DNA from 2 places in the Pseudomonas phytophila genome. Region 1 is predicted to be linked to the other one. Evidence: riboswitches for the same ligand, from Rfam matches in the RefSeq annotation. Region 1 holds a riboswitch; the other holds the start of a gene.

Region 1 (9,549 bases):
TGAAGGGACCAGTACATCCGAAGCTTATACATCGCTTGGTATGCCGTCTTCCCGAATGAATTCGGTCCCACAGGTCGGTGATGAACTTGAAATCATGGCCAACCTGTGGGAGCGGTGCTTGCCCGCGATATAGGCACCGCGGTTTGACAGGCAGATCACCGAAGCCTTATCGCGGGCAAGCACCGCTCCCACATAGACCGAGCTATTCCGTAGGACCGGCCGGGCGGCGTTCCGCTTTAGCCGGGAGGGCATCGGGACATTCACTACATATTCCTCGTCAGAAATACCGCTCTCCCGGCTAAAGCCGGTCCTATGTATGGACTCGCCCCTACTTTCAACCCGCTTTTTGAACACTGCTACCCGGTTGCATCTATGTATAAGGCCTATTCGAGGAAGCATCGTTAGCTTCTGGCCAGCATTGGGTGAGCTCGCGGTATGCCAATTACGATAAGGCCTCAAAAGGGCCAGTAGGACCGTAGGCATCTATCCACGACGGTCTGACCAAGGGTCAATGTTCTTAAGCAGCGGTTGAGGTGACCCAGCACCCCGGTGGCAGAACTCTGTTTTTTCAATGATTCATCGTCGCCTCCTGGCAACCCGCTGGCTGGCGACTATAGGTCTGATCGTTTTGCAGCAGCACCCAGACGATTCGCAGGTTTCGGTTGGCCAATCTGACGGCGGCTCCCTTTTGACCATGCTGGCTTAACCAGCGTCTCAAACGGCGATCATCCGGATGTTCAGAGTCAGGCCGCACCTGCCTTAACACAGCGTGCGCTCCCTGAATTGAAAGGCTGCGAATGTAGCCATCACCGCGTTTGCAAATTTTGCCCAGCCGAACTTTTTGTCCGCTGCTGTTTTGCTCAGGAACCGTACCGAAGTAGGCTGCGAACATTCGTGCATTGGCGAAGCGCCCAGGTTCAGTTTGCTTGGCCAGTAGCGCTGTAGCGATGACAGGACCGATGCCACGTACTGTCATCAGGCGCTTTGCTGTCTTGTCTTCGCGCGCGGCAGCTTCCAGACGCCCCGTCAGCACGTCGATACGTTCACCCAGCTGACTCCATTCGCCCAGCAGTTCGTCGACCAACTCGCGCAACATATCTGGCAATGGCTGGGTTGCGTCTTCCAGTATGCGTGGGACATTTCGGCTTAGGGCCACCGCCCCTTGCGCCATGGCAATGCCTTGTTCCAGCAGCAACCCACGTATCTGATTACCCATTGCGGTGCGCCGCTTTACATACCCTTGCCGAACACGATGCAGGGCCTGCATGGCCAATTGCGCGTTACTTTTGACGGGCACTGAAGCAATGTTTACATCTCGTCCCGAGCGCAATATCGCCAGGACATCGTTGCGGTCATTCTTGGCGCCGCTGCGATGATTGGCGACATGTTGCGCCGGTAAAATTCGCGCCTGATTGCCCTGAGCTTGCAGCAACTGCGCCCAAGCCTGTGCGCCAGGGCCGGTTTCCATCAGCACCGTCACGCTTGACGGCAGTTTTTGTAAAAAGGCTACAAAGGCTTCGCGTGACTTGATTCGCTCTTCGTAAATGACCTGACCAAGGGCGTCTTCTCCGGCTATCTGGAATACGTTCTTGGCAAGATCTACAGCCACTGTTGAACAAGCCGACACATCGGCTGAAGACAAAGCGTTACTTTTGATCGTATGCTTTTTCATGGACTCGCCCTCGCTGTCGTTGGCTTCTTAAGAATGCCACCGTGGCGCTACTGACGCCTCGGCTTGGGCGAGTCCATCCAATTACGGGATTACAAGCAACATAGATCTCCCACAGAATTAACCCGTTAATCCTTCTTCCAGTTGTAGCTATTAGAACGCTAAGCTTGGCCTATGGATGACTCAGACTACCTACGCCTGCTCACGATCCAGGCCGAACAAGCCAACGCGTTTCTTTCCAATGCGCGAAAGTGGGAGCGTGAGCGATGGGTTTGTGAGCGTCTGCTGCAAGGCCTGAACATTACGCATCGTCACGAAGACTTCACCGCAGCCGTGCAGGAACCGCCCGACGTGCTGTTTCGTGACGCGCGTTTTGAAGTGTTCTTCGTCCTGGATGAAGGCCGTCGCCTCAACGATGAGTGGCGCGAGGAGCTGGCGCGCAGGCGTGGCGCATTTTCCCTGAGCCAACTGGTGCGCCGCGAAGCCAAGCCCAAACGCATTCCTGCAAGCGATCTGCTGCAACGGCTGGGGCCCACACTGCGCAAAAAAGCCACCAACTACAACGAACGCGGTATCGACCTGAGTGGGCTGGACATCATCGCCTTCGCCAGCCTCAAGCGCGAAGTACTCGACTTGAACAGCCATTTCCCGCCACCCACCGAGTACCTGCGCCAGGGTTGGCGTTCCTTGTCACTGGTGGGCCCAACCTTTGCCCGAGTGTTATTTGCCCACCCGGGCGCTCCGGATTTTCTGCGAACCAACCTGGGTCGCAGCGTGGTTTTCGATGTTGGAATCAGCTTATGAGCCCTCTGCAAGAACTATTGGCCGACGTACCGCAAACCGGCCGGGTGCGCTGGATTGGCGTACGCCCTGAATCCCGTGGCGAAATGGTCGAGCTGGATGCGGTGGAAGCACGTCGCGAAGCCGGCCTGACCGGCGACCATGCGCGCCCCGGCCCACGCAATGCGCGGCAGGTCACGTTGATTCAATGGGAGCATCTGGCGGTGGTCAGCTCCCTGCTGAACCGACCCGAAGATCAACCCATCGTGCCTCAGGACCTGCGCCGCAATCTGGTGATCAGCGGTATCAATCTGTTCAGCCTCAAGGGGCGTCGCTTCAAGATCGGTCAGGCCATTCTGGAAACCACCGGTTGGTGCCAGCCTTGCGCCCGGCTGGAACAGCGTCTTGGGCACGGCACCTTTCAGGCAGTACGTGGGCATGGCGGAATTACTGCGCGAGTGATACAAAGCGGCATCATTCGTCTGGACGATTCGCTGCGGGTCGAACCGCTGGAACTGATTGCCGAATAACCGCTGCGCCCTTTTCTGAGACGCTCATGTCCAGTCGCCTGAAACCCAACGACCAAACGCGTGTCGAAGCATGTGTCGAAGAGTACCTGCAAGCCCCCACGACCAAGTCGAGCGCCGGCCATTTGTCCCTGGCTGCTCCTTTTCGGGGTGGCTGCAATGGTGGTTGGCCTGGACGTGTCGAGCCTTTTGTTGAGTTATCTGACGCTCTGAGCAGCAGCAAGACAGCGCTCGCGAGGATCAACTCACTCCCCCCGAATTCCTTAAACCTTATGAGATATCCCTATGACTCATCGTATTGTCATCGTTGGCGGCGGCGCTGGCGGTCTGGAGCTGGCGACCCGCCTGGGTAAAACCCTGGGCAAGAAAGGCACGGCAAGCGTGACCCTGGTCGACGCCAACCTGACCCACATCTGGAAACCGCTGCTGCACGAAGTCGCGGCAGGTTCGCTCAACTCCTATGAGGATGAGCTGAATTATGTGGCTCAGGCCAAGTGGAACCACTTTCAGTTCCAGCTCGGCAAAATGACGGGACTGAACCGTGAGGCGCGGCAAATTCATCTGGCCGCCACGCTGGATGAAAACGGTCTGGAACTGGTTCCTGCGCGCAGCCTGGATTACGACTCGCTGGTGATTTCGGTAGGCAGCACCACAAACGACTTCAACACGCTTGGCGCCGCCGAGCACTGCTTGTTCCTTGATTCGCGCAAGCAGGCTGAGAAATTCCACCAGCAGTTGCTTAACCACTACCTGCGCGCTCACGCCGGGCAAGTCGACCACACCCAGGAAATCACCGTGGCCATCGTCGGTGCAGGTGCTACTGGCGTCGAGCTGGCGGCTGAACTGCACAACGCGGCTCACGAACTCGCGGCTTACGGATTGGGCAAGATCAAGCCGGAAAACCTGCGCATCACTGTCATCGAAGCAGGCCCGCGGGTATTGCCTGCATTGCCTGAACGCATCGGCGGGCCGGTGCATAAAACCCTGGAGAAACTCGGCGTTACGGTGCTGACCGATGCCGCCGTGAGTGAAGTCACGGCCGACTCGCTGATCACCGCCAGTGGGTTGGTGATTCCGGCCACGCTCAAGGTCTGGGCGGCAGGCATTCGTGCACCGGCCTTCCTGCAGGAAATCGACGGGCTGGAAACCAACCGCATCAACCAGCTGCAAGTGCTCCCAACGCTGCAGACCACACGCGACGAAAACATCTTCGCGTTCGGCGATTGCGCAGCCTGCCCACAGAAAGGCTCGGACCGTAACGTGCCGCCTCGCGCACAAGCGGCGCATCAGCAAGCGTCACTGCTGGTCAAATCCCTCAAGCTGCGTATCGAAGGCAAGTCGCTGCCGGAATACAAATACACCGATTACGGCTCGCTGATATCGCTGTCGAAATTCTCGGCAGTGGGTAATCTGATGGGCAACCTGACCGGCAGCGTCATGCTCGAAGGCTGGCTGGCGCGGATGTTCTACGTTTCCCTGTACCGCATGCACCAGATGGCGCTTTACGGCACCTTCCGCACGCTGATGCTGATGCTCGGCAGCCGTATCGGCAAAGGGACCGAGCCGCGGATGAAGCTGCATTAATAACCGCTCTTTTTCTGTAGCTACCTGATCTCCGATGCCGCGCATTAGCGCAGCAAACTCTGGGCTATGTGGGAGCGAGGCTTGCCCGCGATGAGGCTGGACGCGGTTCACTTTAGGTCGCGTCCAGCCTCATCGCGGGCAAGCCTCGCTCCCACATAGACCGCGCTATTCAGTAGGACCGGCTTTAGCCGGGAGAGCGTCGGGACATTCACCACATATTATTCGCCAGAAATACCGCTCTCCCGCCTAAAGCCAGTCCTACGGGATTGCAGGCGATCATAGAATCTCCCACAGGTCCGCGTTTGGCGCACGACAGCGCCCCTCCCCCAGATCCATTGTGTGCAGCAACTGCACCAGTAATGGCATTCCGCTTCTTTAGTCCAACCGACACAGGCATACTCGGCGTCCATGCGGTTTCATGAAATGGATGTTGAGGATTTGCGTTATGTCGACGGTGCCCCGCTTCACTGATCATTACCGTAAAGCCGACCGCATCATGCTAGGGCTCCTGTGGATATGTTTTGTCTACGCCCTGGGGCTGGCGACTATTTACTCGACCTTTGGCCAGGCCATTCTGGTCGGTGGCGGCACCGCTCTGGCGATGACCGCGCTTTACCCGACACTGCGTGGCACCCGCTTGTTTCGTTGCCTGACGGGCGTGGCCCTGATGGTCATGGCGGGCCTGCACATCAACCAGACCCAAGGCGTCATTGAAGTCCACTTCGGGATTTTCGCGCTGTTGGCCGTCCTGACGTTTTACCGGGACTGGCTGCCCATCGTTGTCGCTGCGGCCACCATCGCGGTTCACCACCTGTTGTTTCATGTGCTGCAACATCAAGGCTACCCGGTGTACGTGATGCAACATCACGGCGGCTGGGGTGTGATCTTCATTCACGCGGCCTATGTCGTCGCGGAAAGCGCCATCCTGATTTATCTCGCCATTCACAGCTATAGCGCGGCCAAAGAAAGCCAGGATCTGCTGGACAAGATCCTGCAGGCGGCAACGCGCCTGGATAACAGAACAGCCGTCACTGAAAATCGTGCCGGCACACACTCTGCACAGCGCTTTGATGATTTCCTGACGTTAATCACCCACACCGTTGGCGGCGTCATTCACGAGACCCGCGGGTTGAGCGACATGGGTCGCAAGCTCTCTGTCACCGGCGAAACGCTGGACAAAGGCGCGCAGCAGCAACTGGCGGAAATCACTCGTATGGTCGACGCCATGCAGTCGCTTACCACGGCTCTGGACGACATCTCGCAACACGCCAGCCAGGCTCATCAGGGTGCCAACAAAGCCAATGATCAGTTGGTAAAAGGTCGTGAGTCGGTGGATCAGGCCAGCAAGGATATCGCCAACCTGGAGTCCTCCATCAGCGGCGCCAATCTGAGCGTGCAGTCGCTGGCCGAACAGGCAGAAAAGATTGGCAAGGTGATCAACGTAATCCGTGAAATCGCCGAGCAAACCAATTTGTTGGCGCTGAATGCCGCCATTGAGGCTGCCCGCGCCGGTGAGCAGGGCCGCGGATTTGCCGTAGTGGCCGATGAGGTTCGCGGCCTGGCGCAGAAGACAGCAGGCTCGGTGGACGAAATTCGCCAGATCGTTGAATCGTTGCAGAAGGAAAGCCGCACCGCAGCGGACTCGATGCGTACCAGCGGCGAAGAAGTCGGTCGTTGCGTACAGGCCAGTCAACTGGGCTCTGAGCTATTGAAAAGCACCGTTGCCGATGTGTTGGAGATCCGCCGGCTGAACGTACTGATCGCAGGCACCACTGAGCAGCAATCCGCTGCATCGGTGGGTATCAATGATCGCTTGACCGCGGTCCACGCCATTGCGCAGAACAATGCCACGGATGTCGTTACCCTCGTCCAGTGCAGCAAAGACCTCTCGCCGATGGCGAACCGGCTTGAGGCGCTGGGCGCGGCGTTTGCGGTGAAAAAACAGCTGTAATTGCTGAGACGCTATCTCTTTCTGCCGCGCTGTCTCGCGGCAAATACTGGACCTGTAGGAGCTGCCGAAGGCTGCGATTGCGGTCTGCCAGGATGAATGCTTCGCAGCCTCGCGCTGCTCGTCAGCTCCTACAAAATGCTCGCGTTGACTACGCCGACAAGTGCTCATACAAGATCGTCGCGCCGACCAGTATCAGCACCACACCGCCAATAATCTCGGCGCGCTTGCCGACCATGGTGCCCAATACCCGGCCCAGCATCACACCAATGGTGACCATGGTCATGGTCGCCAGACCGATTGCCGCCGCTGCGACCAGAATATTCACGTCTACAAATGCCAAGCCAACCCCGACGGCCAGCGCGTCGATGCTGGTGGCGAAAGCAGTAACGGCCAGAATCAGAAACGAATGCTGACCCGCTTTCTCCTCGGGCTCTTCATCGTCCTGCTTCACGCCGTTGTAAATCATGTGCAAGCCGAGAACCAGCAGCAGCGTGAAGGCGATCCAGTGGTCCCAGCTTTCAACGAAGCTGCTGGCCGCATTGCCAATCGCCCAGCCGATGACGGGCGTGATGGCTTCAATCACACCGAAAATAACACCGGTGCGCAGCGCTTCGATAAAACGGGGTTTGTGCAGGCTGGAGCCTTTACCGATGGCCGCTGCAAAAGCGTCCGTGGACATGGCCAGGGCAACGAATATGAGAGAAATGGGGCTCACGGTTTACTTCCAGTCGGGCTATGAGTCAACGACACATCCACACGCCCGACTTTAGGCATGGATATGTCGCTGGTCTCGCCAACCAAAAAAGGTGTTCGTACCACGGCTGCTGCCGAGAATGTTGATACGAACGCTCCTGAGATAACTCAGCAGCAGGCTACTCCCCAACGAAGGTGGGCATCATACCCGTTCCGGGCATGAAAATATCGTCAAACACTTCACAAATTTTCGGTTGTACAGGAGGAACACTTTCTCTGTGAGAGCTGGGCTTGCCCGCGATAAGGACACCTCGATTCTGCAGGTAGATCACCTATACCTTATCGCGGGCAAGCCCAGCTCCCACGGGTAAATGCATTGCAGTTCAAGCAATCGAGTTGCAGTGACTAAGCGATGACATAGCCACGCCCAGGCTCACTGCACATTCCGGTACAACATCAATCGCGCGCTTTCATGCAGCCCGAGGGTCAACGCACGCAAGCGACTGAACTCCTCCGGATGCTGACCGGCAACATCCTCCAGCGGGGTTGCCGAGGCCAGGTCATGCAGCGTCGGGGATGTGCCGTCGTGTTCCATCTGCAAGAGGAAATGCCGGGTCACGCCACCAATTAACGGGAACGTACCTTCGCGCAATACCAATGGCACGACACGCTCTCCTTCCGGCGCAGGTTGCTGTATATCCCGCCCCATGGCGCCATTGCTGAACGGAATACCCGCCATACCTGCCACGGTGGGCAACAAGTCCGCCAACCCGACCGCCTCTTCCACCACCTTTGTCCCTATCAAGCCTGGTGCGTGGATCAACATCGGCACGTTGTTGCTCTCCAGGCCTAACTGTTCAAAGGCCGGAGGCATGTGCGGGATCTGGCTGATACGGGTGTTGTGGTCGCCAAACAGGACAAAAATCGTGTTCTCGTAGTAACCGCCAGCCTTGGCCAGTTCCATCAGCCGCCCGATATTGAAGTCCAGCAAGCGCACCGCGTTGTATTGCTCGACGCTGCGCGAGCCCGCTGCCTGAACTTGTTCGAGGGTCAGTTTGCTGACTTCAAAACCGTCGTTTTCCTTGGGAATGGTAAACGGCCGGTGATTGCCTGCCGTCTGCAAATAGGCGAAGAACGGCTGGTCCTTGGGCAGCGCGCGCAGGATTCGGTCGCCTTCCTTGAACAGATCCAGATCGGAAATCCCCCAGACATCCACCACAGGCGAATGCCAGTCACGCTCGTCATAGAGTCGAATGTCGACGATGCTGCGGCGGATCAGAGCATTCATGTTGGCCCAACCGGAGTTGCCGCCAATCATGTACAGCTTCTCGTAGCCCTTGAAGTCGTTGATCAGTGTGTTTTGCCGGGTCAGCATCGGGTGTCGGGTCGCGGTTTCCTGACGGGTCACATCGGGCACCCCGGTAATGCTTGCCCATACAGTTTTGGCCGTTCCCGTCACGGGCACATAGAAATGCCGGAAGAACCAGCTTTGCTGAGCCAGCCGATCCAGATTTGGGGTCGGGTTGAGCGGATTACCGTATGCCCCCACCGCACTGGTGCCCAAGGACTCAAGCATGACAAACACCACGTTCGGCGGCCGCGTGGCAGCTACGTTGTATGGCTGCACATCTTGCTGACGCTTGAAGGTCAGGCTTTGCGGGTCTGGTTTATCGACGCCCAGATAATCAGCGACCACTGGATAGTGCTCACGCACCACGTCTTCGTCGTAACGCGATTGCCCGACTTTGAGCGTGTCATAAAGGAAAAGCACCGGGTTCAACCCTAGCGCGGCAACCTGACTGTTGCCGGAAAAGAACGCATCGCTCCAGCGCAGCGGTACCGGGTTTTCCAGATTGAGGTTTTCAACCCGTCCCAGCAGCCCCAACAACGTGGCCATGGTCACGAGCACTGCGCCAAACGCGACGGACCAACGCTTGATCGGCCTGGCCTGACGCTCAAGGGTCAGCCGCTCCAACCCGATGAAGGCCGCGATTATGACCCCGATACCGGCGAGCCAACTGGCGGTGATCCACAGCACCGGATAGGTTTGCCAGAGCATGTCCCGGGAAATCTGCGCGTCGTCCAGATAACGCATAACGCTCGCGTTGATCCGCACACCCAGATACGCGTAATGCCCGAAGTCGACGATGTAAACCAGAGTGACCAACGCCAGTACAACCGCCAGATACACCCGCGCCAACCAACGCATCGTTTTGACGTTCAGCAGGTTCCAGCGAGGAATCCACAGCAGCACAACGAGAGGCAACGCCAACAGCAAAGCCAGACGCAAGTCGAACCGGAAGCCGATGCCCAGCGTCTGTGCGACCGTGTTGTCAGTGCTCAGA
Region 2 (9,549 bases), 2.4 Mb from region 1:
TGGATGTTCGCAGCGAGAACGAGTGATGCAGAAAGTCTACGAGCCTGAAAATCTGATGGAAGGCGAGCTGTTGCAAGGCATGCTCGCCAGCGAGGGAATTGAAGCGCACCTGACCGGTGGGCACTTGCTGGGTGCCCTTGGCGAGTTGCCGGCCCTCGGGCTATTGGGCCTGCTGGTGGATAACGATGAGGTCGAGCGGGCGCGGCAGTTGATCACTGAGTACAATGCGGCGCTGCCCTTCTCTGGAGGCGAGCCCGGTGATGAGCCGGACAATTTCCCTGATGTGCTGGTGTGTTGAGTGGCGTAAGCGCCTTTTCTTCACCGCTCGGCACGTCCAAACGAGTTTTGTTGCCCCATGTGTGGACGTTATGCGCTGTTTCGTTGGACGCCCGCTTTCGCGGCCTTGCCCGGTTTTCCGGTTGACCAACAGGCGCAATGGAATATCTCACCAGCGGATTCGGTGCTCATGTTGCGCGCCATCGCTGGAACTGACGGCGATCTGGAACTGGCCCGGGCGCGTTGGGGTCTGACGCCACCCTGGCTGACTGATCTATCGCGAACCCCGGCCCATGCCCGTGCTGAAACCATTGCCGAGCAACCCATGTTTCGCGAGGCCTTTCGCTTGCGCCGCTGCCTGCTGCCCGCCAATGGCTTTTATGAATGGCGCGGCACGACGCGCAAACGCCCATTCTGGTTGACGCCGGGGGAGGGCTCAGCGCTGTTTTTTGCAGCGATCTGGGAAGCTTATCCGGTGCAGGGCCATACGTACCTGAGTGTCGCGGTGGTTACGCAACTGGCCGCGAGTCAGCGGCGTCCGTTGATTCTGGACGCGCAAGGGCAGAAGGACTGGCTGGCGGCCGACACGCCGCTGCCGACCTTGCAAGCCTTGCTCGCCGCCCCGCAAACCTCTCTGCGCGAGCGCCCGTTGGCAAATCTTGTCAACGACCCGAAGTTAAACGCGCCGGAGTGTTTGACGCCGTTGTGATGGTTGCTGCAGGAACAAACACAGGACTTGCGGGCGCTCACCGAGGTTACAGGATTGGGTTCAATCCGGAAGATTAAAGCCATTTGCCGCGCGGGCCCTTACACCTTGAACTGGTTGATTAACCGCCGCTGTTGCTCGGCCAGTTTGGTCAGTTCCGCACTGGCCTGGCTGGATTCGTCCGCGCCGCTCGCAACTTCGTTGGCCACCTCGCCAATGTTTGTCACGTTACGGTTGATGTCCTCGGCGACCGAGCTCTGCTCTTCGGCGGCGCTGGCGATCTGGGTGTTCATGTCGTTGATGACCGAGACCGCTTTGGTGATGGTTTCCAGTGCCTGCGCGGCTTCAGCCGCATGGCCGACACTTTCTTCTGTCTTGCCCTGGCTTTGCTCCATCACCTGCACCACCTGGCGAGTGCCGTTTTGCAGTTGCTGGATCATGGACTGGATTTCCTGAGTCGCCTGCTGCGTCTTCTGCGCCAGATTGCGCACTTCATCGGCAACCACGGCAAAGCCTCGACCCTGCTCACCTGCGCGCGCGGCTTCGATGGCGGCGTTCAGAGCCAGCAGGTTGGTCTGCTCGGCAATGCCGCGAATGGTAGTCAGGATCGCGTTGATGTTTTCACTGTCGGCAGCGAGTGTCTGAACCACCCCTACAGCGCGGCCGATCTCCGACGCAAGGGCGCTGATGGAGTTCGAGGTGTTCTGTACGATTTTCATCCCCTGGCTGGCAGCGCCGTCGGCATGGCTCGCCGCTTGCGCCGCCTGGGTAGCGTTACGGGCGACGTCCTGCGCGGTGGCTGTCATCTGGTGAACAGCGGTGGCAACCAGTTCGATTTCCGACATTTGCTTATGCACGCCCTGATTGGTGCGTATGGCGATGTCGGCAGTGTGTTCCGAGGAGTCGCTGACCTTCTGCACAGAGGCGACCACCTGAGTGATCATGGCCTGCAGCTTGCTCAGGAACGTATTGAAGCGAATCGCGATCTGGCCGACTTCATCCACCCGGTCACTTTTCAGACGGCGGGTCAGATCGCCTTCGCCCTGGGCGATATCGTCCAGCATCAGCACCATTTGTTTGAGCGGTTTCGCGATACCGCGGGACACCAGCCAAATCACCACCAGTCCCAGTGCAGCAATAAGAAGACCGACCAAGGCCATACCGAACACGTCGTCTTTGCGTTGCTCTTCCAGGTCATCGTGAAGCTTCTTCACGTCCGTCATGACGGCCTCAAGAGGCACCTGAATCATCAAGGTCCAGCGCGCCTCGGTCGTGCCGATACTGAAGGGCATGTAGACCTCAATGTGGCCGTGGTCCCGGTCGATGTCGTAAAGCACCTCGCCTGCAGCAATCTTCTTCAGGTTCTCGACTTCGTTGGCATCAAGGATGGTCGTCGCTTTATCTCCCAGCTTGCTGGCGTCTTTGGTGTAAGCCACCAGCGAACCGCCAGTGGAGATCAATGCCATCTCACCTGCGCCGTCGTACAGTTTTTTGTCAGCGGTAGTCAGCATGTCCTGGATGAAGTTGACCGACAGGTCCGCGCCGACGATGCCTTGAAATGTTCCGTTGACCATGATGGGTTCAATGAAAGAGGACAGCATCACCATCTTGTCACCGACTTTGTAGGGCGCAGGGTCAATGACGCAGGGCTTTTTGGTATCGCGCGAGCACATGTAGTACTCGCTGGCGCGCACACCGGTGGAGAGCAATTTGGTGTCTTCCAGGCTGGCCAGTTTTTCCAGGGCCAGCGATCCATCGGTATTGCGATACCACCATGGCATGAAGCGACCGGTTGCCGGGTCGGCGCCGGTGGTGGATGAGCCAACGTAGGCAGCATCATCATTATTTAGCGCTTTCGGCTCCCAGCCGATGTAAGCACCCAGCACTTTCGGATTCTGTTCTACGGTGTGGCGCAGCATGTTGAGCAGTTGCTCACGGCTGGCTTTCAGCTGTGGTTCGCCTGCTTTGTCGGTAACGCCCAGCAATGCGTTGACTTGGGCCAGGCCTGCGGTGATCAGCAACGGCGCTTCCAGCTCGCGTTTTATCTCGCTGGCCTGGGTTTGAACCAGTGCGCTGAGACGCTGTTCCATGACATGTTCGAAGAGGGACTGAGTTCGCTCATCCATCAGTTCCTGAGTGCGTTCGTTAGCGAAAACCGAGTAGAGCACCAGGGCGGCGACGACAGAAAGGACAATCGCACCCGCCAGCGCTGCGATGGAAGACTGGATCGATTTGAACTTCATGAGAGCTCCATGCATGGCTTAACGCTATCTATCGCTATCGGCATTTATTTCTGGATTCATGAGTAACGGTCCGACAAATGGCGTGGATCGTGCCGATGTGTCGTTTACGGGTATGAGGCAAGCGGGAACCATAATGGGTCCGCGCGGACAAAGCCGCTGTCAGCCAGCATCTGGCGCATCCGTCGTTCACCGCCTAGGATGAGCGCCATGTTCAAAGGGAGATCCATCATGCGTCAGAAATTTGCTCTATGTGCCTTGAGTGCCGCCTTGCTGCTTGGCGGGTGTCAGGCCGTGAATACCACCAGTGGCGATTCGGTCGGTGTAGAGCGCAAGCAATACATGTTCAGCATGCTCTCGACCGATGAGGTCAATCAGATGTATGCCCAGTCCTATAAAGAAACCGTTGGCGAGGCGTCGACCAAAGGCGTGCTGGACACGACCAGCGCCAATGCCAAGCGCGTGCATGCCATTGCCGACCGCCTGATCGGTCAGGCACCCAAGTTGCGCCCGGATTCTGCGCAGTGGCAGTGGGAAGTGAATCTGATCAAAAGTGATGAGTTGAATGCCAACTGCGGACCCGGCGGCAAGATCATTTTCTACACCGGTCTGATCGACAAGTTGAAGCTGACTGACGATGAGATCGCGGCCGTGATGGGCCACGAAATCGCCCACGCCCTGCGCGAGCATGGACGCGAGTCGATGTCCAAGGCCTACGGCGTTGCGATGGCCAAGCAAGGGGCGGGTGCCATTCTGGGCCTGGGGCAGGACAGCATGGCGCTGGCCGATACCGTGGTGAATTACAGTCTGACGCTGCCTAACAGTCGCGGTAACGAAAATGAAGCAGATCTGCTCGGCCTGGAGCTGGCAGCCCGTGCGGGTTACAACCCGAATGCCGCTATCACCCTTTGGCAGAAAATGACCCAGAACTCAGGCGGTTCACAACCTGAATTCATGAGCACTCACCCGGCTTCGGAAAGCCGTATTGCTTCGTTGCAAGCCGCAATTCCCAAGGTGATGCCGTTGTATAACGCTGCCCCAAAATCCTGAGTTGAAGCGCTTTCTGTAGGACCGGCTTTAGCCGGGAGGATGCCAGTACACTCGTTGCATATTGTTATCTGGAAGAATGTCCTCCCGGCTGAAGCCGGTCCTACGGGTTCAACGAACAACGCTTTGCAGTTTCTAAACCCAGCCACTCACCTGCATTGCCTTGTAAACCGCAACCAGCGCGAGCACGAAGAAGGCGCCAGCCGCCAGACGGCGGATCAAGGTCAGCGGGAGTTTTTCGGCCGCGAAATTACCTGCCAGTACCACTGGCACGTTGGCCAGCAACATACCCAGCGTCGTACCCAGAATGACCAGCCACAGGTAGGAATATTGCGCGGCGAGCATGACCGTGGCGATTTGCGTCTTGTCGCCGATCTCGGCGATGAAGAACGCGATTAGCGTGGTCATGAACGGGCCAAACTTGCGTGCGGTATTGGCCTCGTCGTCATCCATTTTGTCTGGAACCAGCGTCCATAGCGCCGTCGCCGTGAAGCTCGCGGCGAGAATCCAGTGCAGGGTGGCGTCGGAGAAGAAGCTGCCAAACCAGGCGCCAACGGCACCGGCGGCGGCGTGGTTAGCCAGGGTTGCGGCAACGATGCCAGCGATGATTGGCCATGGCTTGCGAAAGCGAGCTGCCAGAATAAGGGCAAGAAGTTGGGTCTTGTCACCTATTTCGGCAAGCGCGACAACAGCGGTGGGGACCAACAGGGATTCCAGCATCAGGTTTTCCTAAGGGGCGGGTCGACACGGCTATGACACGTACAGCCTCCCCGCCCCGGGTAAGGTGTTCGTGTCATAGGTCTTGTCAAACCACCGATCCGTCTGAGCGGATTCGGGGTCGTACGCACCATGGTCTGAGGACCAAGTATGTTGATGCGTACCGGACGAGCATGGCGCTCGTGGGAGACTACTCCCCTAGGACGGAGCGGATTCTGCCTTCAGCTTTCGCTTTCGGCAAGTGCTTATTTTCAAGCCCGCTTGGCACGATAGATCCGGAAGCCGTTGCCCTCAGCCTTGATCGCACACACGCCAAAATGCTCCTCAATGATCGGTTGGTACTTCAGGAAGCTATTGGCAACTAGCCGCAGTTCGCCGCCTGATTTCAGATGTTGGCGTGCTTTTCTCAGCAGATTCTCGGTCGCTTTATAGTCGGTATGAACCCCGACGTGGAACGGCGGATTGCTCAGAATCGTGCTCAAACCCATGGGAGCTGCATCGATACCATCGCCCGTCAGGACTTCGGCCTCAAGGCCGTTTGCAGCAAGGGTCAGACGCGTACTGGCAGTGGCGAAGGCGTCCACATCAAGCATGATCACGTTGTTGTGCGGGTAGCGACGTTTTACCGCAGCGCCCAGCACGCCTGCGCCGCAGCCGAAGTCGAGCAAATTGCCGCTGGGCAGCTTGTCGATATTCTGCAGCAACAATGCCGAGCCACGATCCAGTCGACCCTGACTGAAAACGCCCGGCAGGCTGACAACCTTGAGTGGGCCATCCTCCATTTCGACTTCGTAGTGCTGGGCGAGGCTTTCCAGCGTTGCCGCTTTCGGAGCATCTTCAACGGTGACTTGCCACAGCTGACAATGGCGGGCGCTGTCGAGTTTGCGGGCTCGGCCAAACGGACTCAGCTGTTTGGCCGCAGCTTCGATACCGCTGCGTTTTTCACCGACCAGAAACAATTCACGTCCCGCCAGACGCGAGGCGAGGGCATTGAGCAAGTAGTTGGTCAGTTCTCGCGCCTTGGGCAAAAACACTACGGCGGCCTCGAATGGCTGCTCGGGGGCTGTTACTCCGAAATGGCTGCGACCTTCGAAGCGAGCGTCCAGCGCGGCTTGATCGCCCGCATGCCAGCACCATCCCTGCGCGTTTGGCAGGCGACCCAGCAAATCGTCTGCAGGCAGGCCCGCCAGCAGCAGGGAGCCCTGAAACAATTCGGCCTGACGGAGTAACACTTCACTGCGCGGGTCCATGGTGGGCTCCTCGAAAAAGCGCGGAGTCTAACAGTTTGGGTTGCCAGTCGGAGTTGTTAAGAATTGTGGAGATTCTATGTTGGCCTGCAAACACAAACCTGTGGGAGCGAATTCATTCGCGAAAGGGCCGGTGCATCCAATGTATGCCCGTCGGCTGAAGCACCGTATTCGCGAATGAAGTGGAGCGCCACCCCGATCACTCCCACATGGCAGGGCTTTATCGTGACATCAACTCACCACCCGAACCGGCTTGCCAGCGAAGAACCCCAGCGCATTCTCAGTCACCTGACTGACGATCCGCTGCCGTGCCTCATGAGCGCCCCAGGCACTGTGAGGCGTGATGATCAGGCGGGGAATGTCACCTGACAGCAGCGGATTATCCGCGGTAGGCGGTTCGACCGTGAGCACGTCGGTGGCGGCGCCGCCCAGGTGACCCTCACGCAGGGCATCAGCCAGTGCCTGCTCGTTGATCAGTCCGCCGCGGGCGGTATTGATCACATAGGCGTGAGGCTTGAGCAAGCTGAGCTCGTGAGCCCCCAGCATGTCGCGGGTGTCGTCGTTGAGCGGGCAGTGCAGCGTGAGCGCGTCGACCCGCGGCAACAGTTCTTCCAGCGGTAAACGATCCGGGCGGGCAGGGCGACCAGGGATTTGTCCCAGCAGTACGCGCATGCCAAAAGCTTCGGCCAGTTTCGCGACGGCGCTACCCAGTTCGCCATGCCCCAGCAAACCCAGGGTTTTGCCTTCCAGTTCGACGATGGGAAAGTCCAGCAGGCAGAACTGTTTCGACTTTTGCCACAGGCCTTGCTGCACCGCTTTCTGATAATCGGGCAGGCTGGTCGCCAGGGCCAACAGCAGCATCAAGGTGTGCTGCGCCACTGACGGCGTGCCGTAACCATGGCAATTGCATACGGTAACTCCGTGATGACGGGCCGCCACAAGATCAATGTTATTGGTCCCGGTGGCCGTCACCAGTACCAGCTTCAGCTCAGGGCATGCTGCGAACGTGTTGGAATCGATCACGATCTTGTTACTGATTGCCACTTGTGCGCCTTGCAGGCGCTCGATTACCTCATCTGCGCTGGTGCTGGCGTGCAGCGTCAGTTCACTGAAGCATTCACGCAGCTCGCTGAAGTCCAGATCGCCAAGATCCAACGACGTGTAATCGAGAAAAACTGCCTTAACGTGATTGTTCATCAGCTGTACCTGTTAATGGACGTATCGAAGCCTTAATGTGGCTAGCCTACCAGAGCGAAACGTCTGCTTACATTCCTGGCCAGTTTGCCTTTTGGCCAGATTATTTTTCGGAGTGTCCCCATGTACTGGCCTGAGTTTCTTACCGTTGCCTTGATTCACTTGCTCGCTGTCGCAAGCCCCGGCCCCGATTTTGCTGTGGTTGTACGTGAAAGCGTTGCCCATGGACGCAAGGCCGGCACCTATACCGCCATGGGTGTGGGTACGGCGATCTTTCTGCACGTCGGCTATTCATTGCTTGGGATTGGCTTGATCGTGTCGCAGTCCATCGTATTGTTCAACGCCCTCAAGTGGGCTGCTGCGGCTTATTTGCTGTACATCGGCATCAAAGCGCTCCGGGCCAAACCTGCCAGCGCCGGTGATGCGCCGGTCAATGTTGTTGCAGGCGAGCGCACGGCCCGTGGTGCATTCACCAGTGGGTTCATCACCAATGGCTTGAACCCCAAGGCAACGCTATTTTTCCTCTCGTTGTTTACCGTGGTGATCAACCCGCACACACCGATGTGGGTACAAGCCGGTTATGGCGTTTATCTGGCGGTTGCAACAGGCCTCTGGTTCTGCCTGGTCGCGCGGCTGTTCAGTCAGGAGCGCGTACGCGCAGGCTTTGCACGCATGGGCCACTGGTTTGATCGGGCGATGGGCGGTGTGCTGGTGGCGTTGGGGGTGAAGCTGGCGCTGACTGAAAGTCATTGATACAAATTCTTGCCCTATGCGATACAACGGTAGGAGCTGCCTAAGGCTGCGAGGCATTTATGCTGACACACCGCCATCGCAGCCTTCGGCAGCTCCTACAGATCCAATGTTTGCTGCCAGACAGCGTGGTGTCAGAAATACCGTCCCTCTTACAGATCGGAGCAGGCAGTATCCGGGTCGCAAATCATCCCTTCGGCTGATTTGACTGGCGAGGTACCGCTCTAGAGTCCATATTTCAAGCCACGCCTGTGTACTTTGAAAAGGAACTCTTATGCTACAGACCCGCGTTATTCCGCCAGCCGACGGTGCCTACCAATATCCTCTGTTGATCAAGCGGCTATTGATGTCAGGCAGTCGATACGAAAAAACCCGGGAAATTGTCTACCGCGACTCAGTCCGCTACACCTATCCAGTGTTGATTGAGCGCGTCTGTCGGCTGGCAAACGTACTCAGCGCGGCGGGGGTGAAAGCCGGAGATACAGTTGCTGTAATGGACTGGGACAGCCACCGTTACCTTGAGTGCATGTTCGCCATTCCGATGATTGGTGCGGTGGTTCACACCATCAACGTGCGGCTCTCGCCTGATCAAATCGCCTACACCATGAACCACGCCGACGATAAGTTTGTGCTGGTCAACAGTGAGTTCGTCGGCCTGTATCAAGCAATGGCCGGGCATCTGACCACGGTCGAGAAAACCCTGCTGCTGACGGACTTGCCCGAGAAGACCGCCGAGTTGCCGAACCTGATCGGCGAGTACGAGACGCTGCTGGCCCAGGCGAGCGACCAGTATGAATTCGAAGACTTTGACGAAAACTCTGTCGCCACCACTTTTTACACCACCGGCACTACGGGCAACCCCAAAGGCGTGTACTTCAGCCATCGTCAGTTGGTGCTGCATACCTTGGGACTTGCCACCGGTTTAGGCAGCATCGAGGGATTGCTGAATACCGGTGACGTTTACATGCCTATCACGCCAATGTTTCACGTTCACGCCTGGGGCATGCCTTATGCGGCGACCATGCTGGGGGTCAAGCAGGTTTATCCTGGCCGTTACGACCCGGAGTTTCTGGTCGAGTTGTGGCGCAAGGAGAAGGTGACTTTTTCCCACTGCGTGCCGACCATCATGCAGATGGTACTCAACGCGAAAAGCGCGCAGGGCGTCGACTTTGCTGGCTGGAAAATCATCATCGGCGGCAGCTCACTGAACCGGACACTCTATGAGGCGGCCAAAGCGCGGGGTATTCAATTGACGGCTGCTTATGGCATGTCGGAAACAGGCCCGCTGATTTCGGTTGCTCATTTGAATGACGAATTGCGTGCGGGTAGCGAAGACGAGCGCATCACCTACCGCATCAAGGCCGGCGTGCCT

The links. Region 1 has a riboswitch for manganese ahead of mntP (manganese efflux pump MntP). Riboswitches for the same ligand answer to the same signal wherever they lie in the genome.
Region 2: another riboswitch for manganese. It lies ahead of K3169_RS24200 (TMEM165/GDT1 family protein); the one in region 1 lies ahead of mntP (manganese efflux pump MntP).

Annotation. Positions count from the first base shown of each region.
Region 1 is NZ_CP081201.1:1,193,633-1,203,181, reverse strand. It holds gene K3169_RS05205 (IS110 family transposase) at 569-1,627, opposite strand; gene K3169_RS05200 (DUF1780 domain-containing protein) at 1,844-2,473, shown strand; gene K3169_RS05195 (MOSC domain-containing protein) at 2,470-2,979, shown strand; gene K3169_RS05190 (NAD(P)/FAD-dependent oxidoreductase) at 3,262-4,560, shown strand; gene K3169_RS05185 (methyl-accepting chemotaxis protein) at 5,006-6,511, shown strand; gene mntP (manganese efflux pump MntP) at 6,660-7,226, opposite strand; yybP-ykoY riboswitch at 7,233-7,404, opposite strand; gene K3169_RS05175 (LTA synthase family protein) at 7,638-9,549, opposite strand, start outside.
Region 2 is NZ_CP081201.1:5,352,605-5,362,153, reverse strand. It holds gene K3169_RS24225 (CPXCG motif-containing cysteine-rich protein) at 1-26, shown strand, start outside; gene K3169_RS24220 (putative signal transducing protein) at 26-298, shown strand; gene K3169_RS24215 (SOS response-associated peptidase) at 356-985, shown strand; gene K3169_RS29885 (methyl-accepting chemotaxis protein) at 1,084-1,827, opposite strand; partial or broken gene K3169_RS29880 (HAMP domain-containing protein) at 1,939-2,142, opposite strand; gene K3169_RS24205 (M48 family metallopeptidase) at 3,454-4,272, shown strand; gene K3169_RS24200 (TMEM165/GDT1 family protein) at 4,405-4,989, opposite strand; yybP-ykoY riboswitch at 5,078-5,197, opposite strand; gene K3169_RS24195 (class I SAM-dependent methyltransferase) at 5,238-6,236, opposite strand; gene K3169_RS24190 (2-hydroxyacid dehydrogenase) at 6,465-7,430, opposite strand; gene K3169_RS24185 (LysE family transporter) at 7,551-8,180, shown strand; gene K3169_RS24180 (fatty acid--CoA ligase) at 8,452-9,549, shown strand, end outside.